DNA from 3 places in the Hafnia paralvei genome. Region 3 is predicted to be linked to each of the others. Evidence: predicted binding sites of a transcription regulator. Region 3 holds the regulator's gene; each other region holds the start of a gene.
What was found. The regulator Fur, encoded in region 3, represses iron uptake genes when iron is present. The targets are predictions, from matches to a motif close to ATAATAATGAGAACNACTATCAA.

Region 1: the regulator Fur is predicted to act here: its motif matches at 7,237-7,259, upstream of K9N75_RS07505 (Nramp family divalent metal transporter).
Region 2: the regulator Fur is predicted to act here: its motif matches at 3,421-3,443, upstream of exbB (tonB-system energizer ExbB).

Annotation. Positions count from the first base shown of each region.
Region 1 covers NZ_CP083737.1:1,587,845-1,595,930, reverse strand. Annotated here, with positions in the region: gene K9N75_RS07540 (aspartate/glutamate racemase family protein) at 1-282, opposite strand, end outside; gene K9N75_RS07535 (multidrug/biocide efflux PACE transporter) at 355-807, opposite strand; gene K9N75_RS07530 (LysR family transcriptional regulator) at 915-1,784, shown strand; gene K9N75_RS07525 (alpha-keto acid decarboxylase family protein) at 1,801-3,474, opposite strand; gene mgrA (L-glyceraldehyde 3-phosphate reductase) at 3,698-4,687, shown strand; gene K9N75_RS07515 (sugar O-acetyltransferase) at 4,684-5,250, opposite strand; gene K9N75_RS07510 (DUF2502 domain-containing protein) at 5,444-5,869, shown strand; gene K9N75_RS07505 (Nramp family divalent metal transporter) at 5,931-7,166, opposite strand; gene K9N75_RS07500 (NupC/NupG family nucleoside CNT transporter) at 7,569-8,086, shown strand, end outside.
Region 2 covers NZ_CP083737.1:3,592,265-3,600,350, forward strand. Annotated here, with positions in the region: gene hpaB (4-hydroxyphenylacetate 3-monooxygenase, oxygenase component) at 137-1,699, shown strand; gene K9N75_RS16890 (4-hydroxyphenylacetate 3-monooxygenase reductase subunit) at 1,720-2,232, shown strand; gene yddG (aromatic amino acid DMT transporter YddG) at 2,266-3,162, opposite strand; gene exbB (tonB-system energizer ExbB) at 3,544-4,389, shown strand; gene exbD (TonB system transport protein ExbD) at 4,397-4,831, shown strand; gene K9N75_RS16910 (ChaN family lipoprotein) at 4,886-5,779, shown strand; gene K9N75_RS16915 (TonB family protein) at 5,776-6,564, shown strand; gene K9N75_RS16920 (S9 family peptidase) at 6,663-8,086, shown strand, end outside.
Region 3 covers NZ_CP083737.1:1,434,625-1,442,710, forward strand. Annotated here, with positions in the region: gene glnS (glutamine--tRNA ligase) at 1-321, shown strand, start outside; gene chiP (chitoporin ChiP) at 889-2,274, shown strand; gene chiQ (ChiQ/YbfN family lipoprotein) at 2,332-2,661, shown strand; gene K9N75_RS06785 (beta-N-acetylhexosaminidase) at 2,682-5,354, shown strand; gene fur (ferric iron uptake transcriptional regulator) at 5,608-6,057, opposite strand; gene fldA (flavodoxin FldA) at 6,377-6,904, opposite strand; gene ybfE (LexA regulated protein) at 7,026-7,301, opposite strand; gene ybfF (esterase) at 7,615-8,086, opposite strand, start outside.

The DNA of each region.
Region 1 (8,086 bases), 150 kb from region 3:
TTCAATCTGTTCGGCCACTTTATGCATCGTGTTGGTACACACCACGATTCCTTCGGCGCCGGCGGCCTGTAGACGCTGCGCAGCATCAGCCAACAGCTCTCCCGCCTGCGCCCACTCACCACGCATTTGCAAATGTTCTACTTCAGCAAAATCAACGCTATATAAAACCAGCCGAGCGGAATGTAATCCCCCCAGCTGGTTTTTGACCGTTTCATTGATAATCCGGTAGTAAGGAACCGTTGATTCCCAGCTCATTCCGCCCAGCAAACCCAACGTTTTCATGTTTCAGCCTCTCGCTAATCCCATATAGCTTCTTGGATTAACATAACGCAGGCTTGCGGAACGAGTACAGCATTAGCGGAGTGTTGACGCCATCTTGCGAGCAGAGCGACGCTCAACGATACGCTCACGCAGGATGTCATAAACCCAGTTATACAGCATCGTATACGGCAGGAAGAACAGGATAATCCCTAACTCCAGCAGGAAAGCCTGTAGCATCGAAATCCCCAATACAAAGGCCGCGATATTGACGCCAATAACGATAAATCCGCACTCAAAGCCTAGCGCGTGGAAAATACGGACTTTGACATTACGCACGACGCGGCTCACTGGCCAAATTCGATCAAAAATCGCGTTATAAATGATGTTCCAAATCATCGCGGCGGTAACCAAAATAATGGTTAAACCGCCCATCTCCCACACTGAGCGCTGCATAAGATAAGCCCCCACTGGGGCACAAATAAGCGTGGCAATAGCCTCGAAAGTGACGGCATGGAATACACGTTCCATCAAAGTTTTACGTTGCATAATCACAAGAACCTCAAATAAACACTCTGAGAGATGTCAGAGATCGTGATTATCATCAACTAAAGCGTTATATTGAAATTAGATACCATCGATAAAATAGATACTTTATGCGATATTCTCCCGAAGCACTGAATGCCTTTGTTGAAACCATTTCTGCGGGTTCCTTCTCGGCCGCCGCTCGCCGATTGCATAAAAGCCAGTCCACGATCAGTACGGCAATTGCGAATCTGGAAGATGATTTAGGTGTCATCCTATTTGATCGTTCAGCGCGCCAACCGGTGCTGACGGAACAAGGACAGCGGGTATTGATCCATGTGCAAGAGATCCTGGCCGCCAGCGAACGTTTGGATCAGCTTGCCGTGCGGTTAATGGATCAGATTGAACCGCGGCTCACATTCGTCCTTTCTGATACTTTTCATCCCAGCGCGCTCGAAGCACTCCTGCATGAATTCGATCACCGCTATCCCGATACGGAATTTGAATGCCTGATAGGTGAAGAAGAGGACGTTATCGATCTACTACAAAAAAATCGCGCCCACATCGGGCTTATTGAAGCGAGGAAAAGTTATCCGCCCGACATTAGCGCCGCACGGTTAAGCAAACAAACAGAGATGGCCATTTACGCAGCACCGACGCACCCACTTGCTCAGCGAGAACGTATTCGCCCCGAAGAATTGAATGCCGTCAGAGAGCTACGTTTAAGTACTTATCTGGAACGCGATCAGGCGCGTATGCATGGCGTGATTTGGTCTGCGCCGAACTATTTACTGCTGCTGAGTATGGCGGTGCAGGGACTTGGCTGGAGCGTTCTTCCTTGTGCGCTCGTCGACGAGTTTTGTCACCGCAATGAGCTCGTGCCACTATCGGTTCCCGGCTGGCCGAAATCCACCTCGGTGGATGTTGTATGGTCAAAAGGCTCCCCACCGGGGCCAGCAGGGAGTTGGATCAAAGACTATTTGTTGGGGATGCCAGCGTAGACATCACTCGAATATATTACTCATGGGCTGCATTACGCTCAGCAATGGCTTTACTCAGCTTAGCGAGATATTCTGGCACATCCATCTTAGGCAACATCACTTCGATGAGCGTTAACGCCTTGGGAACGTTAACTTCGTTGAGCACCTTTTCCAAAGCCGGAACGCTGTCCGCCTTATAGGTGGAAAAATCGCCATTCACCGATAGCGCAGACGGAATTTTAGTCCAATTCCACGCAGCAATATCGTTGTAGCTCTCTTCAGGTCCGTGAATTGCACGTTCCACGGTATAACCGTCATTATTCAGCAAAATAATAACCGGTTTCAGGCCGTGGCGTAGCAGAGTACCCAGTTCTTGGATCGTCAGCTGCGCCGAGCCATCGCCGATTATCAGTACTACACGTCGGTGAGGCTGCGCCAGCTGAGCGCCCAATATTGCTGGTAGGGTATAACCGATAGATCCCCATAACGGCTGAACAATAAAAGTCACCCCTTTAGGCAATCGCAACGTGGCTGAGCCAAAACTGGCCGTCCCCTGCTCGGCAACCACAATGTCATCTGGACGTAAAAAGCGTTGCATCTGCTGCCAAAACGCAGGCTGATCGAGTTTGTTTCCATGGCTTTCCGGTAAACAGTCGCGCAAGGATTCCGGTGCCTGCCATTCAACACTTAGCTCCTTTGCCAGTTCCGTCAGTGCTGCCAACGCATCACCCATCGGTAACTGGCTGAAAACCTGCCCTGCAACGCTGGCCGAAAACGGCTGCAGGTCGATCGTTTTATCGGCCGCGATTTGATGAGTAAAACCAGCCGTAACACTGTCGGTCAAACGCACACCAATGCTAATGAGCACATCGGCGTTTTCTATTGCAGCCTTGACCTTGGGTTGGCTGGCACCACCGGCATAGGTGCCAATAAAATTAGGCCGGCTTTCATCCATCACACCTTTCCCCATCAGCAGCGTCGCACTGGCCACACCCTGTAGGTCAGAAAGTTGTTGAACCCGTTGTTTTTGCCCAAATCGATCGGCGAGAAAATCCGCTAACAAAGCCACTTTGCGAGCCGGTTTTAGTAGATCACGCGCAGCCTGAATAAACTCACTCAGCCCCGTCACCTCATCCTGTCTAGCGGCAAACTGATAAAGCTCAGTACGGATAGGCTCATCGCAGACATCGCTTGGCAGTAAGATGTAACCTGGGCGGCGGTGATACAGCACATCGCTGAGCACACGATCGATTTCTAGCGCGGCATTCTCAGGGGTTAACACGGCCTGAGAGCAAGTTACTTCCGCCGCCATACGATAGAAATGACCATAGTCGCCGTCACCTAAAGTATGGTGTAGCAACTCCCCTTTTTGCTGAGAACGGCGGTTGGGAGCCCCTACGATATGTATCACCGGTAAATACTCGGCATAACTACCGGCGGTGCCGTTTATCGCACTCAACTCCCCTACGCCAAACGTCGTTACCAAAGCCGCTGCCGGAGCGCAACGTGCATAACCATCAGCCGCATAGGCAGCGTTAAGTTCGTTAGCGCAACCGACCCACTCCAACTGCGGATGAGCGGTGACAAAGTCTAAAAACCTGAGGTTGTAATCTCCGGGAACACCAAATACGTGTTGAATACCCGCCTGTGAAAGTCGATCAAGGAGATAATCGGACACGCTGTAAATATTGCGGTTTAAAGTCTTGCTCATTACGATGCTCCCAATTAGCGATTTCAGTGCAACACGCGTTGCAGAAACGAAAATTCAATTGACGATTAGAAGTATAGGGGGCGCTTTTTAGTGGCGTAAAAACCCACTGGGGAGCATGATGGAAAGCTAGATTTACGCAGTGAACACGCATTTGTGTGCATTATCAGCGATGAGAATTCACGCTCTAGTGAGCTTTTTTCATGTTTTCGTGTAAGGAAGATCAATGAGTTATCTTGCAAGTCCTAAGCGCTATCAATCTATGGAATATCGACGTTGCGGGCACAGCGGTTTACAGCTACCGGCTATTTCACTCGGGCTGTGGCATAACTTTGGTGATACCACGCTGTTTGATAACAGCCGCGATATGTTGCTGTGTGCCTTCGATTTAGGCATTACTCATTTTGATTTGGCTAACAACTATGGCCCACCTCCCGGCTCTGCGGAGACCAATTTTGGCCGCATTCTGCAGCAGGATCTCATGCCATATCGAGACGAAATAGTGATATCCAGCAAAGCGGGTTACACCATGTGGGAGGGGCCCTACGGTGACTGGGGCAGTAAAAAGTATCTGATCGCCAGCCTAAACCAAAGCCTGAAAAGAATGGGATTGGACTATGTCGATATTTTCTACCACCATCGACCAGACCCGAATACGCCACTGGAAGAGACCATGGGCGCTCTCGACTTGATAGTGCGACAAGGTAAGGCGCTGTATGTTGGGCTATCAAACTATCCGGCCGAAACGGCTCGCCAAGCCATTAAGATCCTGCGCGATCTCGGAACACCTTGTCTAATTCATCAACCGAAGTATTCAATGTTTGAACGTTGGGTTGAAGGCGGTTTGCTGGACGTATTACAGGATGAGGGCGTTGGATCGATTGCCTTTTCCCCATTAGCCGGCGGTTTGCTTACCGATCGCTACCTACACGGTATTCCACCGGATTCGCGTGCGGCACACAGCAAGTTCTTAAAACCGGAAGCCATTACTGAACAGAAGCTTGGTCAGATTAAAAAATTAAATGATATGGCGCTGGCTCGTGGGCAAAAACTTTCGCAAATGGCGCTTGCGTGGGTTCTGCGCGGCGACCGCATCACCTCAGTGCTTATTGGTGCAAGCCGAACCAGCCAAATTGAAGATGCTGTTGGTATGCTAGAAAACCGTCATTTTAGCGCCGAAGAGATCAGCGCCATTGAACGTATTTTGGCCAGCTAGTCTTCATCTACCGAACGCAGTACACGACATGGATTTCCCGCCGCCACCACGCGCGGCGGGATATCTTTGGTCACCACGCTTCCCGCTCCAATCACTGAGCCATCACCAATAGTGACTCCCGGACAGACGATCACTCCGCCGCCGATCCACACGTTGTTGCCAATGGTTATCGGTTTGCCAAACTCGATACCGGAAATACGCTGTTCAGGATTTGTAGGATGAGCGGCGGTATAGAGCTGTACATGCGGTGCAAACATCACGTCATCACCAATAGTGACGGGCGCAATGTCCAGAATCGTCAGATCCATATTGGCGTAAAAACGCTGACCGATGTTGATGTTGTAGCCATAGTCGCAAAAGAAAGGCCCCGTGATTTCCGCCTGCTTATCTGCATGGGGTAGCAATTCGTGAATCAACGCTTGGCGGGCTTCCCGCTGAGATGGAAGGGTATGATTAAAGCGATAACATAGATCAATAGCCCGCGTTCTATCTGCGACTAATTCACTATCTGACGAGTAATAGTTTTCTCCATCAATCATCTTCTGCTTTTCACTTTTGCTCATGCATACAGCTCCTTTAATTGGCTAGGCAGACAGAATAATCTCAAACACAGTCTTCACCAGCAGATTACCCTATTTCTCCACATTATCATCACATTCAGAATGCTAATATCAGCTAACAAAAAGGAATGGCAGCGTTATGTATCAGCCATTGATGACAATAGCGATTAGCGTCCTTCCGCATAAGGAGAAAAATATGTACCAGCGCATTGCGGCCATCGCACTGGCCTTCTGTAGCCTGTTGCCTCTGGGTGTTGCACAGGCAACATCGGCAGATATCGATTTACTTCCAGGCGTTACATTGCATTTAGGTGACCGCGATCAACGAGGGAACTATTGGGATGGCTACGACTGGCGCGATCAGAGCTGGTGGCGTAGCCATCAGGGGCGCTGGATTGGCGATCGTAGCCCTCGCGGATATTATTGGGATGGCGGACGCTGGCGAGATCAGGGATGGTGGCATAAGAACTATTATTCGCGCGGCGGAAAATACTATCGCTACAAAAACAAACATTACCGCCACGACAATGGCAATCACTATGGTCACTATAAAAATGGCCATGACAAAAATAGAGACCATGATTATCATGACGATCATGGCAAAGGCCATGGCCACCATTAAGTACTTAACAAATAATGGGCTCCTAAAAGGAGCCCATTATTTTCTTTAAATCTTCTCAATACTAAAACAGCATACTTGCCAGCAGATAAAAGTTTAACCCGACGACGATAACCACAATCACTCTGCCCGCATTCTGTACATAGCGACCGTTAACCATTTCACCCATGAGTTCTTTATTACCGGTAAATCGAAGCAAAGGTACTAAAGCCAAAGCGATACCGAAACTCAATAATACCTGACTGAGCAACAGGATCCGCGTTGCATCGAGACCCGCCATAATGACGATAAACGACGGTAACATGGTCACTACGCGGCGCACCCACAAAGGGATATAGAAGCGGACAAAACCTTGCATCACAACCTGACCAGCCAATGTGCCGACCACGGTAGAGGAAAGACCTGCGGCCACGAGACTCAGGCCAAAGATAGTGGCGGCTGCATGACCAAGCAAAGGTTTCAGCGTCAAATAGGCCTGATCAAGCTCTGCAATCCCACTATGACCAGAGAAGTGAAATGCTGCAGCCGCTGTCGCCATCATCGCAAGGTTCACAAAACCTGCAATTGTCATGGCAATTGCGACATCAAGCTTAGTGGAAGAGTAGCGCTCTGCCTTAGTCCCTTTCGATGACGAAGTCTGAGTCAGCGAAGAATGCAAATAGATAACATGCGGCATAATGGTTGCACCCAATACACCTGCGGCCAAAAATACGGCTTCATGAGTGGGTAAATCAGGAACGAGCATCCCATGAGCTAATTGCGCAATACTTGGCTGAGAAAATACGAGTTCCACAATATAAGCCGCTGCAACAAATAAGAGTAAACCACCAATTACCAGCTCAAGAGGCTTCTGCCCACGGCGCTGTAAGGTGAGAATCAAAAATGTAGCAATACCGGTTAATACCGCGCCTTCCAGTAAAGTACATCCCAACAGCAGTTTGAAACCGATCGCTGCGCCAATGAACTCAGCTAAATCAGTAGCCATCGCAATAATTTCAGCCTGAACCCAGTAGGCCCACACCGCAGGTCGAGGAAAGCGATCGCGAATATGTTCTGCAAGGTTTTTGCCCGTAGCAATCCCGAGCTTAGCAGAAAGAAGTTGGATCAGCATGGCCATGAAGTTGGCCCAGACAACCACCCATAGCAGTTTGTAGCCGTAAGAAGCGCCAGCCTGAATGTTAGTGGCAAAATTACCAGGATCGATGTAGCCAATGGCGGCGATAAAAGCAGGCCCCATCAGCGAAAGTTTTATCTTTCGAGACGCTGGAGGAGTTGTTTCCACAACGCGTGAATCAAGCATATCAGCCACCTTAACACCTATAGTCACGTCAGCAATTTGTGACTTAAACTTTGTTCTTGACTCCATTATCCTCAAAATGAGAATGATTATCAATATCAACTTAAGCGATATTCCCTATCTCTTTGATAGGTCGTTGGCTTGTGGAGTCTGGCAAGGCGCTTTCTGCTTTACATACTTTCCACCTTCATTCCCAAACGGCAGAATATGGTGTTTAATAATAATATCACATTTTATCAAACTTTCACTAACATCGCTATTGGGGCTGTTTTGTTACTTTTCTAACTTTTTTCTTGATTTACGTTATAACAATTTCAATATTTGCAACCTAAGTCTCGTTTTTACCTGTGCCGTTACATAGAATGTGCTGCGAAATTTAGCCTGCCTCATAATTTGGAGCACTGTATGTCCCCTATTTTGCATTTTGTTTTAGCCCTTGCGGTGGTAGCGGTACTTGCCCTGCTCGTTAGCCGCGATCGCAAAAGCATTCGTGTGCGCTTCATTGTTCAGCTGTTAGTCGTAGAGATCCTGCTGGCCTATTTCTTCTTGAACTCCAACATCGGTTTGGGCTTCGTGAAAGGCTTCTCAGGTTTCTTCGAAACTCTGCTCAAGTATGCGGCAGAAGGTACCAACTTCGTCTTCGGTAACATGAGTGACAAAGGACTGGCCTTCTTCTTCCTAAACGTACTGTGCCCAATCGTCTTTATCTCTGCCCTGATTGGTATTCTTCAGCACATCCGCATATTGCCAATTATCATCCGTGCAATTGGTACCGTGCTGTCTAAAATCAACGGCATGGGTAAGCTGGAATCTTTCAACGCCGTGAGCTCACTGATTCTGGGTCAGTCTGAAAACTTCATCGCGTACAAAGATGTTCTGGGTAAAATGTCAGAAAAACGTATGTACACCATGGCAGCAACGGC
Region 2 (8,086 bases), 2.2 Mb from region 3:
ACCTCAAAAGTATCTTCCCGAAAGCTGATATAAACGCTTCAATTAAGAAACAAAAACAAAACAATAAATTAACAAACAACGATAGAATGCCTAATACAGAGCAGCCATCGTTCTCTGCCCTTACTCCGAGGTAAACATGAAACCAGAAGATTTTCGTGCCGACAACAAGCGCCCGTTAACCGGTGAAGAGTACCTGAAAAGCCTGCAAGATGGTCGCGAGATCTATATCTACGGCGAGCGTGTAAAAGATGTCACCACTCATCCAGCTTTCCGCAACGCCGCCGCCTCAGTAGGTCAGCTTTACGATGCGCTGCATAAGCCTGAGATGCAGGATAAACTCTGCTGGGGTACTGATACCGGCAGCGGCGGTTATACCCATAAGTTCTTCCGTTTCGCCAAAAGCAGCGATGACTTACGTCAACAGCGCGATGCCATCGCCGAATGGTCGCGTTTGAGCTATGGCTGGATGGGCCGTACGCCTGATTACAAGGCCGCGTTCGGTAGCGCCCTAGGTGCAAACCCGGCGTTTTATGGTCAGTTCGAGGACAACGCCCGCAACTGGTATAAGCGCATTCAAGAAACCGGTCTTTATTTCAACCATGCCATCGTTAATCCACCGATTGATCGCCATAAGCCTGCTGATGAAGTGAAAGATGTTTATATCAAGCTGGAAAAAGAGACCGACGCAGGCATTATCGTTAGCGGTGCTAAAGTGGTTGCAACCAACTCAGCGCTGACCCACTACAACATGATTGGTTTCGGTTCGGCACAGGTGATGGGGGAAAATCCTGACTTCGCGCTGATGTTCGTCGCCCCAATGGACGCCGACGGAGTCAAACTTATCTCTCGTGCATCATATGAAATGGTCGCAGGCGCCACCGGCTCGCCGTATGACTACCCGCTATCCAGTCGTTTTGATGAAAATGATGCGATTTTAGTCATGGACAAGGTGCTGATCCCATGGGAAAACGTGCTGATTTATCGTGATTTCGACCGTTGCCGACGCTGGACAATGGAAGGCGGATTCGCCCGTATGTACCCGTTACAGGCCTGCGTGCGTTTAGCGGTTAAACTTGATTTCATTACCGCATTGCTGAAGAAAAGCTTGGAATGTACCGGAACCTCTGAATTCCGTGGCGTGCAGGCCGATCTGGGTGAAGTGGTCGCATGGCGTAATATGTTCTGGGCTCTGAGTGACTCGATGTGCTCCGAAGCAACACCATGGGTTAACGGAGCCTATCTGCCAGATCACGCTGCTCTGCAAACTTACCGCGTGATGGCACCGATGGCTTATGCCAAGATCAAAAATATTATTGAGCGCAACGTCACCAGTGGCCTGATATATCTGCCCTCTAGCGCCCGTGATTTGAATAATCCCGAAATTGACAAATACCTTGCTCGCTATGTTCGCGGCTCAAACGGTATGGATCACGTCGAACGCATCAAAATTTTAAAACTGATGTGGGATGCCATCGGCAGTGAATTTGGTGGCCGCCATGAGCTATACGAAATCAACTACTCCGGCAGTCAAGACGAAATCCGTCTGCAATGTTTACGTCAGGCGCAATCCTCCGGCAACATGGATCGCATGATGGCCATGGTCGATCGCTGCCTGTCTGAATACGACCAGCACGGCTGGACAGTTCCACACCTGCACAACAATAACGACATTAATATGTTAGACAAGCTGCTGAAATAGTTCAGTAGCGGGAGGCCTGTATGTCTTTAGAAAATGAACACCGTCTGCGTTTTCGCGATGCGATGTCCAGCCTGTCGGCTGCCGTCAATATCGTTACCACCGATGGCCCTGCTGGCCGCTGTGGTATCACCGCAACCGCCGTCTGCTCGGTAACCGATACGCCACCGTCGCTGATGGTTTGTATCAATAGCAACAGCGCGATGAACCCTGTATTTCAAGAAAACGGTAAGCTGTGCGTTAACGTCCTTAACCATGAACAGGAGCTGATGGCGCGCCATTTTGCCGGCATGACGGGAACCAGTATGGAAGAGCGTTTTAGCTGGGACATATGGACTAAAGGCGTTCTGGGTCAACCGATGCTGCGTGGCACGCTAGCCAGCTTGGAAGGGGAAATCGAGCAAGTGCAAACCATCGGCACTCATCTGGTCTATCTGGTACAAATTAAACAAATTACCCTCAGCGAAGCCGGGCACGGGCTTATTTACTTTAAGCGCCACTTTCATCCGGTCATGCTAGAAGCGGTCGCGGTGTAAATTATTGCCAATAAGAAAAGCGCAGAGTGCAAGCTACTGCGCTTTTCTTTTTTTGGTAGATAACCAACAGATAAGTGCCCCAGCCGTTACTGCACATACACCAAGCCAAAACGTTGCAGGCAGCAACGAGGATAAAATCAACGAAGCGAATAACGCAGAAAGAATAGGTGTGAAATAAGACAGCGTCGCTAATAGATTAATATCCCCTTTAATCATGCCGATATTCCATGCGGCATAACCAAACCCCATTGCAGCCCCAGCCATCGCGATATAAAACGCGCTGTGCAAAGAAATAGTAAAGCTCTGCGCACCACCGAATAACCACTTGATCCACAAACATAGTGCCGTTAGGGCAAAAAATAACGCCGCGCCGTTCTGACCATTGGCATATTTGTTCGTCACGACACAATATACCGCCCAAAGAATAGCGCCAACAAACGCCAATATATAGCTGACGGGATGAGCAATAATATTGTCAGCCATACCGGAAAGTGAAGTGAGCGAACCGCCGTTGATCACGACCGTCACGCCTAAGAGTGAAAGTAGCACCCCGAGCAGTAGGCTAAGTTTTAACTTTCCCCCATTGCATAAGAAAGAAAGCAATACGGTAAAACTCGGCCATAAATAGTTAATAACTGAAACTTCAATAGATTGGGCACGCGTAGTGGCATAGCCAAGAGCCAGTGATAGACATATTTCATAGCTGGCAAATAGGGCGCCACCGGCAAACAAATAGGCGGGTTTGAACGCTCGTAGTTTAGGTGATCCCAGAAGAAGAAAAAGGAACACCGAGCCTGCGGTATAAATCAGGGCAGCCCCCGCTACGGCACCCACACCTTCACTAACGTTACGGATCAAACCGACGATAGTACTCCAGAGCAAAATGGCCAAAATCCCACACAAATTTGCCTTGGTTCTCGTGCTGTCCATGCTTTCCGCCCTGTATTCAATAAAGAGTAACTTCTGCTTTATAGCCAATTTTTTCTTGATAAAGAAATAGTTATATACGTAATACCCCGCTACAACAATCCTCCATTCTCACGCATTCTTATCCATAAATCCAACACCATTATTATGGTTATTATTCATCCCTTACTTAAATGGCCACCCATTATCATCCGCACACCCACGCGAATGAATTAACCTAAATAAATTCCTAACTTATAAAATCATTACCTTACTAATTAAATGAGAATGATAATGAGTATCATTTGATATCATTCTTTGCTAGCATTCTATCCGCAACAAATGCAGTTCAATCCAATGAAAAAAATAAAACGGAGGCTCCGCATAGCATTTGCGGAAAACTTTATGGCACAGGTACATCCTTTTTACAGCAAACTAAGCGCAATGCAAAAAATCGCCGGAACTATTTTATTAAGTGCGGGAACGGCCGGATTTGCATATGCAGATACACTTATTAATACAGCTGAAAACATGCCGCCCAACGTTTCAACAGGGGAAATTTCATCGCTGGACCTTTCTATTTTCGGCATGTATCAACAGGCTGACATTGTGGTGAAAAGTGTCATGATTGGCTTATTGGTGATATCCGTCATTACTTGGACGATCCTATTTGCCAAAGGCATCGCCTTACTGCGCGCCAAACGCAAATTACAGCAAGAATATCGCCTGTTATTTCCCTCACTTTCATTAACTACCGCCTGTGAGTTATCTCAATCCTTCGAGAAAGACAGCATCAGTGCTGCTCTACTGAACGATGCACAGGATGAAAAGCAGCTCTCTGCACAGATGCTGGATCTCAACGGAATTAAAGACCGCGCTAATTTCCGCCTCGATCGCCGAGTGGCGGCGTATGGACGTTCACTTGCGAAAGGCAACGGCTATTTAGCCACCATCGGTGCCGTTGCTCCGTTTATCGGTCTCTTTGGCACTGTTTGGGGCATTATGAATAGCTTTATCGGTATTGCCCATTCACAAACAACCAATCTAGCCGTAGTTGCCCCAGGTATTGCCGAGGCATTGCTCGCCACCGCAATGGGTCTAATTGCCGCTATTCCTGCCGTGGTCATTTATAACCTGTTCAACCGTCTGATCGGCGAACACCGAGCACAGGTGGGAGACGCCGCTGCGCAAGTGCTCTTGCTGCTAAGCCGCGATCTGGATTTGAACGCTGCCAACCAGCATCAAGGGTAAAAAACCTATGGCACTGCAAATCAAAGATTATGCCAACGGCGGCGCTGACGATAACGCAGAACTCCACGATATCAACGTCACACCTTTCATCGATGTGATGCTGGTTCTACTGATTATTTTTATGGTGGCGGCACCTCTGGCCACCGTGGACATCCGCGTTAATTTACCGGCCTCTTCGGCTCAGCCGCAGCCACGCCCAGATAAACCGGTATACCTAACGATTAAAGCGGATAAGCAGCTCTATCTTGGTGACACGCTGACCACCAGCGATAACCTCAGCGTGCAGCTCGATGAGCAGACAAAGGCGGATAAAGACACCACGATCTTCCTACAGGCCGATCAGGCCGTGGACTACGCCACTCTGATGTCTGTCATGGATGCGCTGCGTAACGCGGGTTATCTCAAGGTAGGGTTGGTCAGTCTGGAATCTGCAACATCCTAATTTTCGTTTAATTATCAAGAATAGCGGTGATGACTCGCCGCATTAGGCAAAACAATGAGCACAAAATTTAGCCTTAAGTCTTTGATTATATTAGCCACATTAGCACTCAGTGCATGCAGCCAACCAACATTGACACTTCCCTCACGCCCATCGGCGCTGAAAGAGATTGAAACCACGGGCAAAATCATCGATTTACGCAGTGGAGATAGCATAACTAGCCAACAACTGCTCACACAGTTAGCGAGCGCACCACGGCTCATCGTGGGTGAAAAACACGATAATGAGAAACACCACCTGATTGAAATGTGGCTGATTAAAAACCTGCCCCAACAGCGCCTACAGGGTAGTGTGCTCCTAGAAATGCTGACGGCTAATCAACAGCCACGTGTGGATCAGCTAAAGCAATGGCTAAAAGACGATCCCATGGTACGCGAAGGACGTATTCAACACTTACTCAATTGGGAACAAGGCTGGCCGTGGGAGATGTATCACGGTGTTGTAATGCAAGCCTTGCGCGCGCCCTACCCGCTTTTGGTCGCCAATATCAACCGTGATCGGGTGCAGGATTTATACAAAAACCCACGTATTCCCGTTGGAAAAATCTCGACCGCACCTGACGTCCAAAACGCCATACGAGAAACCATCACTAACATGCATGATGGAAAAATCGATCAGACACAGCTCAACGCCATGTTAGCGATTCAGCAGCAGCGCGACCGTTTTATGGCACAACAGTTACTGGCGGCACCGGCTCCTGCCCTGCTGATCGCCGGTGGGTATCATGCGGCAAAACAGATGGGGGTTCCTTTGCACATGCAAGATTTAGCCCCTGCGTCACGCCCCGTCGTTTTGATGCTGGCAGAAACGGGGATGAATATCACCTTCGCCCAGGCCGACTACGTTTGGTACGTACCACTGCCAGAGGCTAACTCACTCGCGGGGTTATGATGGATATTCTCTACGGTACGCAACCTAAATGGGGCCGCTGGTTTGTTTTTACACTGACCCTACACGGTCTGATTTTGCTGGCACTAGTCTGGCGTAATGCCGATGCCTATCAGCCTTACCAGCCACCTCCAGCAGTGATGTTGCAGTGGTCAGAGGCCATTGAAGCGCCAGCCTCTCCACTTCCGCTTCCTATCGGTATCGCTCAGCAACAGCAATCTGCGGCAGCCGAAGAGAAACAGCAGGCAGAAGATAAGGAGCAGCCGAAGCTTGTTCTGGCTAAAGATGCCAAAATCGAAGTGGCTAAGCAGAAAAAATCGACCGAGGGTGAAAAGAAAAAACCACGTCCGGTGCGCAAGATAAAAGACCAAACCAGCGACGCGAGTCAGGCTGCGGTGGCAAGCAATGCTGCGCCACAGGCCAACACGCTATCGTCACGCATCGCAGCCCCCTTTAATAGCGATGCTAGCCGCCATAACAGCGAAAAAGTGACATGGGAAAGCTTGGTTAAAGGCCATCTGAATCGCTATAAAAAATATCCCACGGATGCACGCCGTCGTGCCAGAACCGGGCAAGCCATAGTGACGTTTACCGTCAATGCCTCAGGGCGAGTGCAAGGTAATCAGCTCCATACATCATCGGGGACGATTTCGTTAGATCGCGAAGCACTAGCCGTATTGGAGCGTGCTCAACCGCTGCCTAAGCCTCCGGCTGAGATATTAAGCGATGGGCGATATAGCGTAACCATGCCCATCAATTTCGACTTGAACGAGCTCAGACAACCATGAGTTAGCGCTGCTCACACGGCCAAAAACCTATTCCATTTTCGATGCTGGAAATACTCCGGCAGGGCACCTTTTCGCCCGTAGAACCAAAAGGATCAACCATGTTCAGATCATGGCATCACGCTTTGCTAGCCCTGCTAGCAACGATATTGTCTTGGCAGACCGCCGCCGAACCTCAACCGCCTGTGGCTGCTGTCGTGCCGAAGGTGCTTACCGAACACAATGACCGACGCATAGACAACTACTTTTGGTTGCGCGATGACAGCCGTAGCGAGCCAAAAGTACTGCGCTATTTACAGGCTGAAAATCAGTATGCCGATGCCGTCCTACGGCCTTATCAAGCGCTGCGAGAAACGCTGTATCAGGAAATGGTTTCTCGCATGAAGCCTGAAGATAGCTCCGTTCCCTATCAACGCAATGGCTATCGCTATCAGGATGTCTATCTGGCCGGAAAAGATTTTGCACTTACCCAACGCCAACCCCTAGGCGGCAAGCTAATTTGGCAAACGTTGCTCGATGGTAATCAGCGTGCCGCGGGGCATGCTTATTACCGTTTGGGTGGCATAGCCATTAGCCAAGATAATCATATGATGGCCGTCGCCGAGGATTTTCAGGGGCGACGCCAATATCGCCTGTCGCTGCGAAATCTGCACAACGGAGCGTGGCTAACTGATGTCATTGAAAATACGTCCGGTAATATGCTGTGGTCCAATGACGGCAGCACGCTTTTTTATGTGCGCAATCATCCGCAAACGCTAATGCCCTATCAGGTGTATCAACATCGGATAGGAACGCCTTTGGCGCAAGATCGTTTGATCTATCAGGAAAATGACGGTGCGTTTTACCTCACCCTGTCGCGCCTAACGTCAGATCGCTATTTAGCAATAACGCTCGGCTCAAACACAACGTCGGAAGTACATCTGTTGGATGCCGATAATCCAGACGCACAGCCCGTGCTGTTTGCCGCCCGTCGCCAAGGCGTGGAGTATTACCTCGATCACTTTAACTCCACGTTTTATCTACGATCCAACCATGAAAATGCCAATTTTGGTTTATATCAGGCCAAGAACAACCACGATGTGTGGCAGCCACTCGTGGCGCCTCAGAACGATAACATGGTCGAAGGTTTTGCCCTGTTTCAGAACTGGCTGGTGGTTGCTGAACGCCGTGATGGGTTGAGCCAGATTCGTAAGATCAATTGGAAAACCCACGCCGAGCAAACGCTGGATTTCGACGACGCCAGTTACATGGCCTGGTTAGGCTACAACCCCGATTCGCAAACCCATCAGTTGCGTTACGGCTACTCATCCATGACCACGCCAACCAGCATCTATGCATGGGATTTGAACAGTGGGCAACGGACGCTACTCAAGCGTCAGGAAGTTAAAAATAGCCATCCGGCGGATTATCACAGCGAGCGCCTCTGGATCACCGCACGCGACGGCGTGAAAGTGCCAGTGTCATTGGTTTATAACCAGAAAATGTTTAAAGCAAAACAAAGCCCACTGTTGGTATATGGCTATGG
Region 3 (8,086 bases):
GATGGTCGTAAGGTGAAAGGCGTTATTCACTGGGTTTCTGCAAGTCATGCAGTACCGGCTGAATTCCATCTGTACGATCGTTTGTTCAGCGTGGCTAACCCAGGCGCAGCGGAAGACTTCTTGTCTACCATCAACCCTGAATCTTTGGTGATTCGCAGCGGTTTTGTTGAGCCAAGTCTGGGGGAGGCAACTTCAGAAGTGACTTATCAGTTCGAGCGTGAAGGCTACTTCTGTGCCGATTGTCGCTACTCGAAGCCTGACCATTTGGTGTTTAACCGCACCGTGGGTCTGCGCGATACGTGGGCAAAAGCTGGCGTATAATGTTCAGATAGCATTATCGTAAATTTGTTGATTCTGTGAAGCCACTCGCAATGCTGCGAGTGGCTTTTTTTATGCCTATCAGTAGCAAAGTGCTGTATCGGTATTTTCAAATTAGGTCATAAATGTAAAAAAAATAGTTTACTGATGTTATTTCTCGTCGAGCATAAACATTGCTGAAATATTCGTTTCGCGAATTAATTAGATCTAATTCCCCGATGATACTAAATGCTACTCACCTCTCTCTCCTTTTGTTTTATAAGTAAATTCCCTGATATTTACAATGGTATTACAAATATAATGCTGTTTTAAAAGGGGATTTTACGTGACCTAGACATGAAATGTGTCACATGTAACAAAACATTAAAATATGTGCACTCGGTCAAGAATTGACACAATTGTTTTACTTTTCATTTGATAATTCGCGTCGCGAAAAATAGTCTAAGAAGGTAGGTGAGCAATTGGGTTATTTACTCCACTACGAATTAACTTTTCCCATTTTAGGGGTTTTGCGTCCTAGGCCGGTGAACGTCGAAGGTCGCGTTTTTCAAGTCAAAGAGGAATTATTCTATGGTTACGCATCGTGTGAGGCGCAATGCTCTGACGCTTGCCATAACAGGGGTGTTATTAGGCAGTGGTTTTTATGCTATGCCAGAAGCCAAAGCTGAAGGTTTTATTGATGATTCAACGCTAACGGGCGGTATCTATTACTGGCAGCGTGAGCGTGACCGTAAAGACGTCACTACGGGCAACTATGAAACCAACCTGAACCACTCAACGTGGAACGCAAACCTCGACTTCTCGTCAGGGTATGCCGCAGATATGTTCGGTATTGATATTGCCGCATTCACCGCGATTGAAATGGCTGAGAACCACGATAGCGGACACCCCAACGAAATTGCATTCTCCTCGAAAAACAAAGGCTACGACGAAGACTACTCCGGCGATAAAAGTGGCATTAGCCTTTACAAAGCGGCGGCTAAATTTAAATACGGTCCAGTTTGGGCACGCGCTGGTTACATTCAGCCAACGGGCCAAACGCTATTAGCGCCACACTGGAGCTTTATGCCAGGTACCTATCAAGGCGCTGAAGCGGGGGCCAACTTTGACTACGGTGATGCAGGGGCGTTGAGCTTCTCCTACATGTGGACGGATAAATATAAAGCGCCGTGGCACACCGAAGTGGATGGTTTCTACCAGAACGACAAAAAGACCGGCGTTTCTTATTTGCATTCTTTAGGCGCCAAGTATGACTTTAAAAATGATTTTATATTAGAAGCAGCGTTTGGACAGGCTGAAGGATATATCGATCAGTATTTCGCCAAAGGTTCCTACAAGTTTGACGTAGCGGGCAATCCGATGACGACCAGCTATCAGTTCTATGGTACCCGAGATCGTGTGCATGACGGTGGCGTGAACGATATCTACGACGGCACGGCATGGCTGCAGGCGTTGACCTTAGGTTACAAAGTAGGGCAGTTCGATTTCCGCTTAGAGGGAACCTATGTGAAAGCGGAAGGTAATCAGGGCTACTTCTTACAGCGTATGACCCCAACCTATGCCTCTTCTAACGGACGTTTGGATATCTGGTGGGATAACCGCTCCGACTTCAACGCCAACGGCGAGAAAGCCATTTTCGGCGGCGTGATGTATGACCTCAGTAAGTGGGATATGCCGGGCTTTGCGGTGGGTGGCTCTTATGTTTACGCATGGGATGCAAAGCCGAGCACAAATCCTCAATACGATCAGAGTCAGCGTGTGAAAGAGAGCGCTTACAGCTTGGATGCGATGTACACCATTCAGGATGGTCGCGCTAAAGGCACGCTGTTCAAACTGCACTTCACTCAGTACGACAACCACTCCGACAACCCGAGCTGGGGCGGTGGTTACGGCAACATGTTCCAGGATGAACGCGACGTTAAGTTCATCGTCATTGCACCGTTCACCATCTTCTAAGCCTGAGACTCTGCACGTTTAACTCCACATGCAGAGTCACTTTGACGGGATATAAATATGAAAAAAACTCTATTGGTTATTGCTGCAGTCGTGGGAATGAGCGGTTGTGTGCAGCAGTCCACTGCGCCGCAAGAAGATCTCAAGCTCAAACAGGCCTATAGCAACTGTATTAACACGGCTGAAGGTAACCCAGACAAAGTGGACGCTTGCCAGTCAGTCCTCAATGTATTGAAGCAAAGTAAACAGCATCAGGCATTTGCCGAAAAGGAAAGCGTACGCGTATTCGATTACCAGAACTGTATTCAGGCGGCCAAAACCGGCGCTGGCGACAACTACCAGCAGGCCTGTGGCAAAGTTTGGCAAGAAATTCGCAACAACAATAACTGATTCAGGATGAGGCTTTTACGATGAGTAAATTTAAGTTAAGCACGTTGGCTGTTGCAGTATCCGCACTGGGCATGCTCGGTTTCTCTACGGTAAGTCAGGCCGATCAGAACGTTGTTGATCAACTGAGTCAGCTAAAAGTTAACGTGAAAGTGACAGACAATCGCGCGGCAGAGAACGGCGTTGACTGTGCTGCACTCGGCGCGGACTGGGCTGCGTGTAACCAGTCCGTCATCACTTTAACCAGCGACAGCGATATCAAAGCAAAAGATTGGGCGATTTATTTCCATAACCCGCGCCAAGTGCTTGATGTGAAAAACGATCAGTTCAAGATTACCTTTGTAACGGGTGACTTGCATAAGATCGAACCAACAGACAAATTCAAAGGCTTCACCGCGGGGCAAGCTGTTGAGATCCCACTGATTGGCGAATATTGGCAGTTGTTTGAAAGTGATGTCATGCCGCGTTGGTATGTGACCTCCCAAGACGCCAAACCAAAAGTGATTGCGAGCACCGATACTGAAGATTTGCGTCAGTTTGTAACACCATTTGCTGGTGATTTGTGGAAGCGTACCAAGGACGACAAAAACGTCCTGATGGTGCCAGAAACCCGTTTCGACAAAAACGCCGATGTTAAGCAGTTGCCAGCCCAAAGCCTGCGTGGCCAAATTATGCCAACGCCGATGGAAGTGAAAATTCATCAGCAGGATGTGGATTTGAGCAAGGGCGTAGCATTGGATCTTACCGTGCTAAACAAAGCCACTGCGGAAGCCGCTCAGCAGCGTTTTGCTCTGTTGGGGGTGAAGGATAATGCCAACGGTTACCCCATCAAAACCACCATTGCCGCGAAATCATTCAAAGGTGACTTGGCCGTGCCTGGTGCTTATGAGCTGAAAATCGGGCCTAAGGGTACCGAAGTGATTGGTTACGATCAGGCAGGTGTATTCTATGGCCTGCAGTCCATCCTTTCTCTGGTACCGAGTGACGGTAGCATGAAGATTGCAACCTTAGATGCGAAAGATGCTCCTCGTTTCCAATACCGCGGCATCTTCTTAGATATCGGGCGTAACTTCCATTCCAAAGAAGCAGTACACCGTCTGTTAGACCAGATGGCGGCTTATAAAATGAATAAATTCCACTTCCATCTGACAGACGATGAAGGTTGGCGTATTGAGATCCCTGGCCTGCCAGAACTGATCGACGTAGGCTCTAAACGTTGTCACGATCTGAGCGAAAAAGAGTGTCTGCTGCCGCAGCTTGGCTCTGGTCCAGATGCGAACAACAACGGTACAGGGCATCTGACCCGCGATGAGTATATTGATATTGTTAAATACGCTCAGGCTCGCCAGATTGAAGTGATTCCAGAAATCGATATGCCTGCACATGCCCGTGCAGCGGTGGTTTCTATGGAAGCGCGCTATGACAAACTGAAAGCCGCTGGGGATGAGAAGGGGGCCAACGAATTCCGTTTGGTTGACCCAACGGATACCTCAAATACGACCTCTGTGCAGTTCTACGATCGTAAGAGCTATTTGAACCCTTGTTTGGATTCATCTAAGCGCTTTGTCGACAAAGTGATCGGCGAGATTGCTCAGATGCATAAAGAAGCGGGCCAACCGCTGACGACGTGGCACTTTGGCGGTGATGAAGCGAAAAATATCCGCTTAGGGCCAGGCTATCAGGATAAGAATGGCAAAATTGAGCCAGGTAAAGGCATTATCGATCAGAGCAAAGAAGATAAGCCTTGGGCTCAGTCTCAGGTTTGTCAGACGCTGATTAAGAGCGGCAAAGTCGAAGACATGGAACACTTGCCAAGTCACTTTGCGATCGAAGTTAGCCAGATCGTCAATAAGCACGGTATTGAAAAAATGCAGGCGTGGCAGGATGGTCTGAAAGACGCTAAAGACTCCAAAGCGTTTGCGACCAAGCGTGTGGGCGTCAACTTCTGGGATACTCTGTATTGGGGCGGCTTCGACACCGTCAACGATTGGGCGAACAAGGGCTATGAAGTTACCGTCTCTAACCCAGACTACGTCTATATGGACTTCCCATATGAAGTGAATCCGCAGGAAAACGGCTACTACTGGGGAACTCGCTTTAATGACGAACGCAAAATCTTCAGCTTCGCGCCAAATAACATGCCACAGAATGCGGAAACCTCTGTAGACCGCGACGGCGCATTCTTTACTGCCAAGAGCGATAAGCCATGGCCGGGAGTGTATGGTCTTTCGGCTCAGCTGTGGAGTGAAATCACACGTACTGACGAAATGATGGAATACAAAATCTATCCTCGTGTAATGACTGTCGCAGAGCGTTCATGGCATCGCGCTGGTTGGGAACAGGATTACAAAGCGGGTCGTGAATACAAGGGCGGAGAAACTAATCTGGTTGATAAGAAGTCTCTGCTCAGCGACTGGCAGCGCTTCGCCAACCTGATGGGGCAGCGTGAGCTCGCTAAGATGGACAAAGCCGGTATTGGCTATCGTCTACCGGTGCCTGGTGCCAAAGTTGTTGGCGGTAAACTGGAAGCGAACGTCGCTCTGCCGGGGATAGGGATTGAATATTCTGTAGATGGTGGCAAACAGTGGCAGCGTTACGACGCGAAAGCTCAGCCAACGGTTTCCGGTGATGTTCAGATTCGCTCAGTTAGCCCAGATGGCAAGCGTTACAGCCGTGCAGAACCCGTGCAGGCTTAATCTGTAGGAAAGTGTTCCCTGCTCTGCATAGGGGAGGGAACACGGAATAAAATGGTTTTATCACTGCGTTTTAATCATTGGGTCGGATAAACCTGATAACACGTTGAGCTGTGAGTTGTTTCGCCCCTTGCCTGAGGGGCTTTTTTTCGCCTGTCACTTTTATTTGCAACCTTTGGCTACAGCGTCACTACCGCAAATTTTAGGCAATAAAAAAGCGACCCTAAGGTCGCTTTATGCTGCTGAAAATACAGGTTTACGCTTTGCTGTCGTGCAGCGTCTCATCTTCACGGCAATCACCTTCCGAGCAGTGACCATACAGGTACAGGCTGTGGTTAGTGAGCTGAATACCATATTTTTTAGCAATTTCATGCTGACGCTTCTCGATGGAATCGTCGCTAAACTCAATCACTTTGCCACAATCCAAGCAGATCAGGTGATCATGATGGTGTTGCTGAGTCAGTTCGAATACAGATTTGCCGCCTTCGAAATTGTGGCGAGTAACAATACCCGCGTCGTCAAACTGGTTTAAGACACGGTACACGGTTGCCAGACCGATTTCTTCACCCATATCGATCAGCTTCTTATACAGGTCTTCTGCGCTGACGTGGTGGCAAGTTGGATCTTGCAGAACTTCCAGAATCTTAAGACGCGGAAGCGTGACTTTAAGTCCAGCCTTCTTTAAAGCAGTATTGTTATCTGTCATTCGGATTCTGTCCCGTTACTTGGCTCGGAGACGTTTAGGATAGACTGCATTTGCTGCCAGCGTTGCCTTAATTGTCACCGAACTGAAAATATAATTGAGATTCATTATAAAGCTGATAGCGGTAAATGGGAACCGCGGCGTGTTAACAACTTGGGCGTAATTACACGGTGGAAATAAAACGTAACACACTGACAAATATGTGACTCTGCTGACTGTGGGCGTCATAGCGGGAAAAATGAGTTACACAAATGTTGCAAACTGCTTTCACCAATCGCTGAAATACCCGCAGACTTTCATGGTCTGCGGGCACAATTTCATTTTAGCCAGTAATCTCAGACAGGCTCATTTCATCAGAAATCTGTTTTACCCACGCATCAACGCGAGCTGCGGTCAGTTCAGGTTGACGGTCTTCATCGATAGCCAAACCGACGAAGGTTTTATCATCAACCAGTGCTTTAGACGCTTCGAAATGATAGCCCGCTGTTGGCCAGTGGCCTACGATAGTTGCCCCACGAGGTTCGATCAGATCGCGGATAGTCCCCATCGCGTCGCAGAAGTACTCTGCATAATCTTCTTGGTCGCCGCAGCCAAACAGAGCAACCAGTTTTCCGTTGAAGTCGATCTCTTCCAGTGAGGGGAAGAAGTCGTCCCAGTCACACTGGGCTTCACCGTAATACCACGTTGGGATGCCAAGCAGAAGAATGTCGAATGCTTCGATGTCTTCTTTGCTGCTTTTGGCAATGTCATGAACTTCAGCAACGTCTTTTCCGAGTTGCTTTTGGATCATCTTAGCGATGTTTTCCGTGTTGCCCGTGTCGCTGCCAAAGAAAATGCCTACGATTGCCATGTCGCGTTTATACCTTTTATATCAAATAATTAAACTAGATTCTTGAAAAAGACCAGTACGTACTTTACGCACTATAGCACTTTCAACCGCATTGATTTGTCGTCATTGTGTGCTGGCGGCGTTAAGATTTTAAAATTTGATCGAGCAAAATTTGTTCAATCAATTCACTGCGGCTAATATTTTGTTCCTGAGCCAGACGATTCAGCATTTCAACCGCTTCTTCGTTAATTTTCAGCTCGACACGACGCAGTCCTTTCACTTTATCGCGGCGCAGTTGGTTGCGTTTGTTAATTCTTAGCTGTTCATCCCGGGATAACGGGTTGGTTTTTGGGCGACCCGGACGACGTTCATCTGCGAACAGATCCAGAGTCGTGCGGTCCGTTTGTTCTTTGGCCATATCAGGTAGCGGTACTACAAGGAGAATTTTGAATCTGCGTAACGAATCAGATCATGATTAACATACTAGGGCCATTCACCCTTTACCGGCACTATCCTTAAACAGCAAAACAGCCTGCCAGAATAATAGCGCGCCATAATACCCTAGCCCCCCCAGCGGCGACAATCCTTAATCTTGCTTACCTTACTGACGTCAGATGGTTTTTTCTTCAGGGATGTTGGCATGAGGGTGTTTCTCTCGGCTTTTACACTTGTATTAGAGATGCAGAGAAAGTGGGGCTAGCGCAGGCTCACCCCAGATTTGAGCTAGGATTTTAGATATCAGAATCTAGAAAGCGGTGCAGCGTGCGTAACACCAGTTCGGGTTTTTCTGCATGTAGCCAGTGCCCAACGCCTGCGATGACATGGGCGCGGGCATGAGGGAACTGGCGCGCAATCGCCTCGCGATGGCTGTCCTGAATGTACGGGGAAAGCCCCCCTTTGATAAACATGACGGGGCCTTGATAAGGCGCAACGTCTTGCCAACCAACGATGTTTTCGTATTGCTCCCAAAGCGCCGGCACGTTAAATAGCCATGCACCGTCCTGAAAGGATTTCAGCAAAAACTGTATAACGCCTTCTTCCTGAAGATAGTGACGCATGACGTCTGCGGCGTCTTGGCGACGCGTTACCTGTGAGTCGGTGACGGCGTTGATGGCGGTAAAAATGGTGTCATGGCGGCGAACTTTGTAATCGACCGGTGCAATGTCCAACAACGCCAAGCGACGAATACGTTCGGGGGCGAGC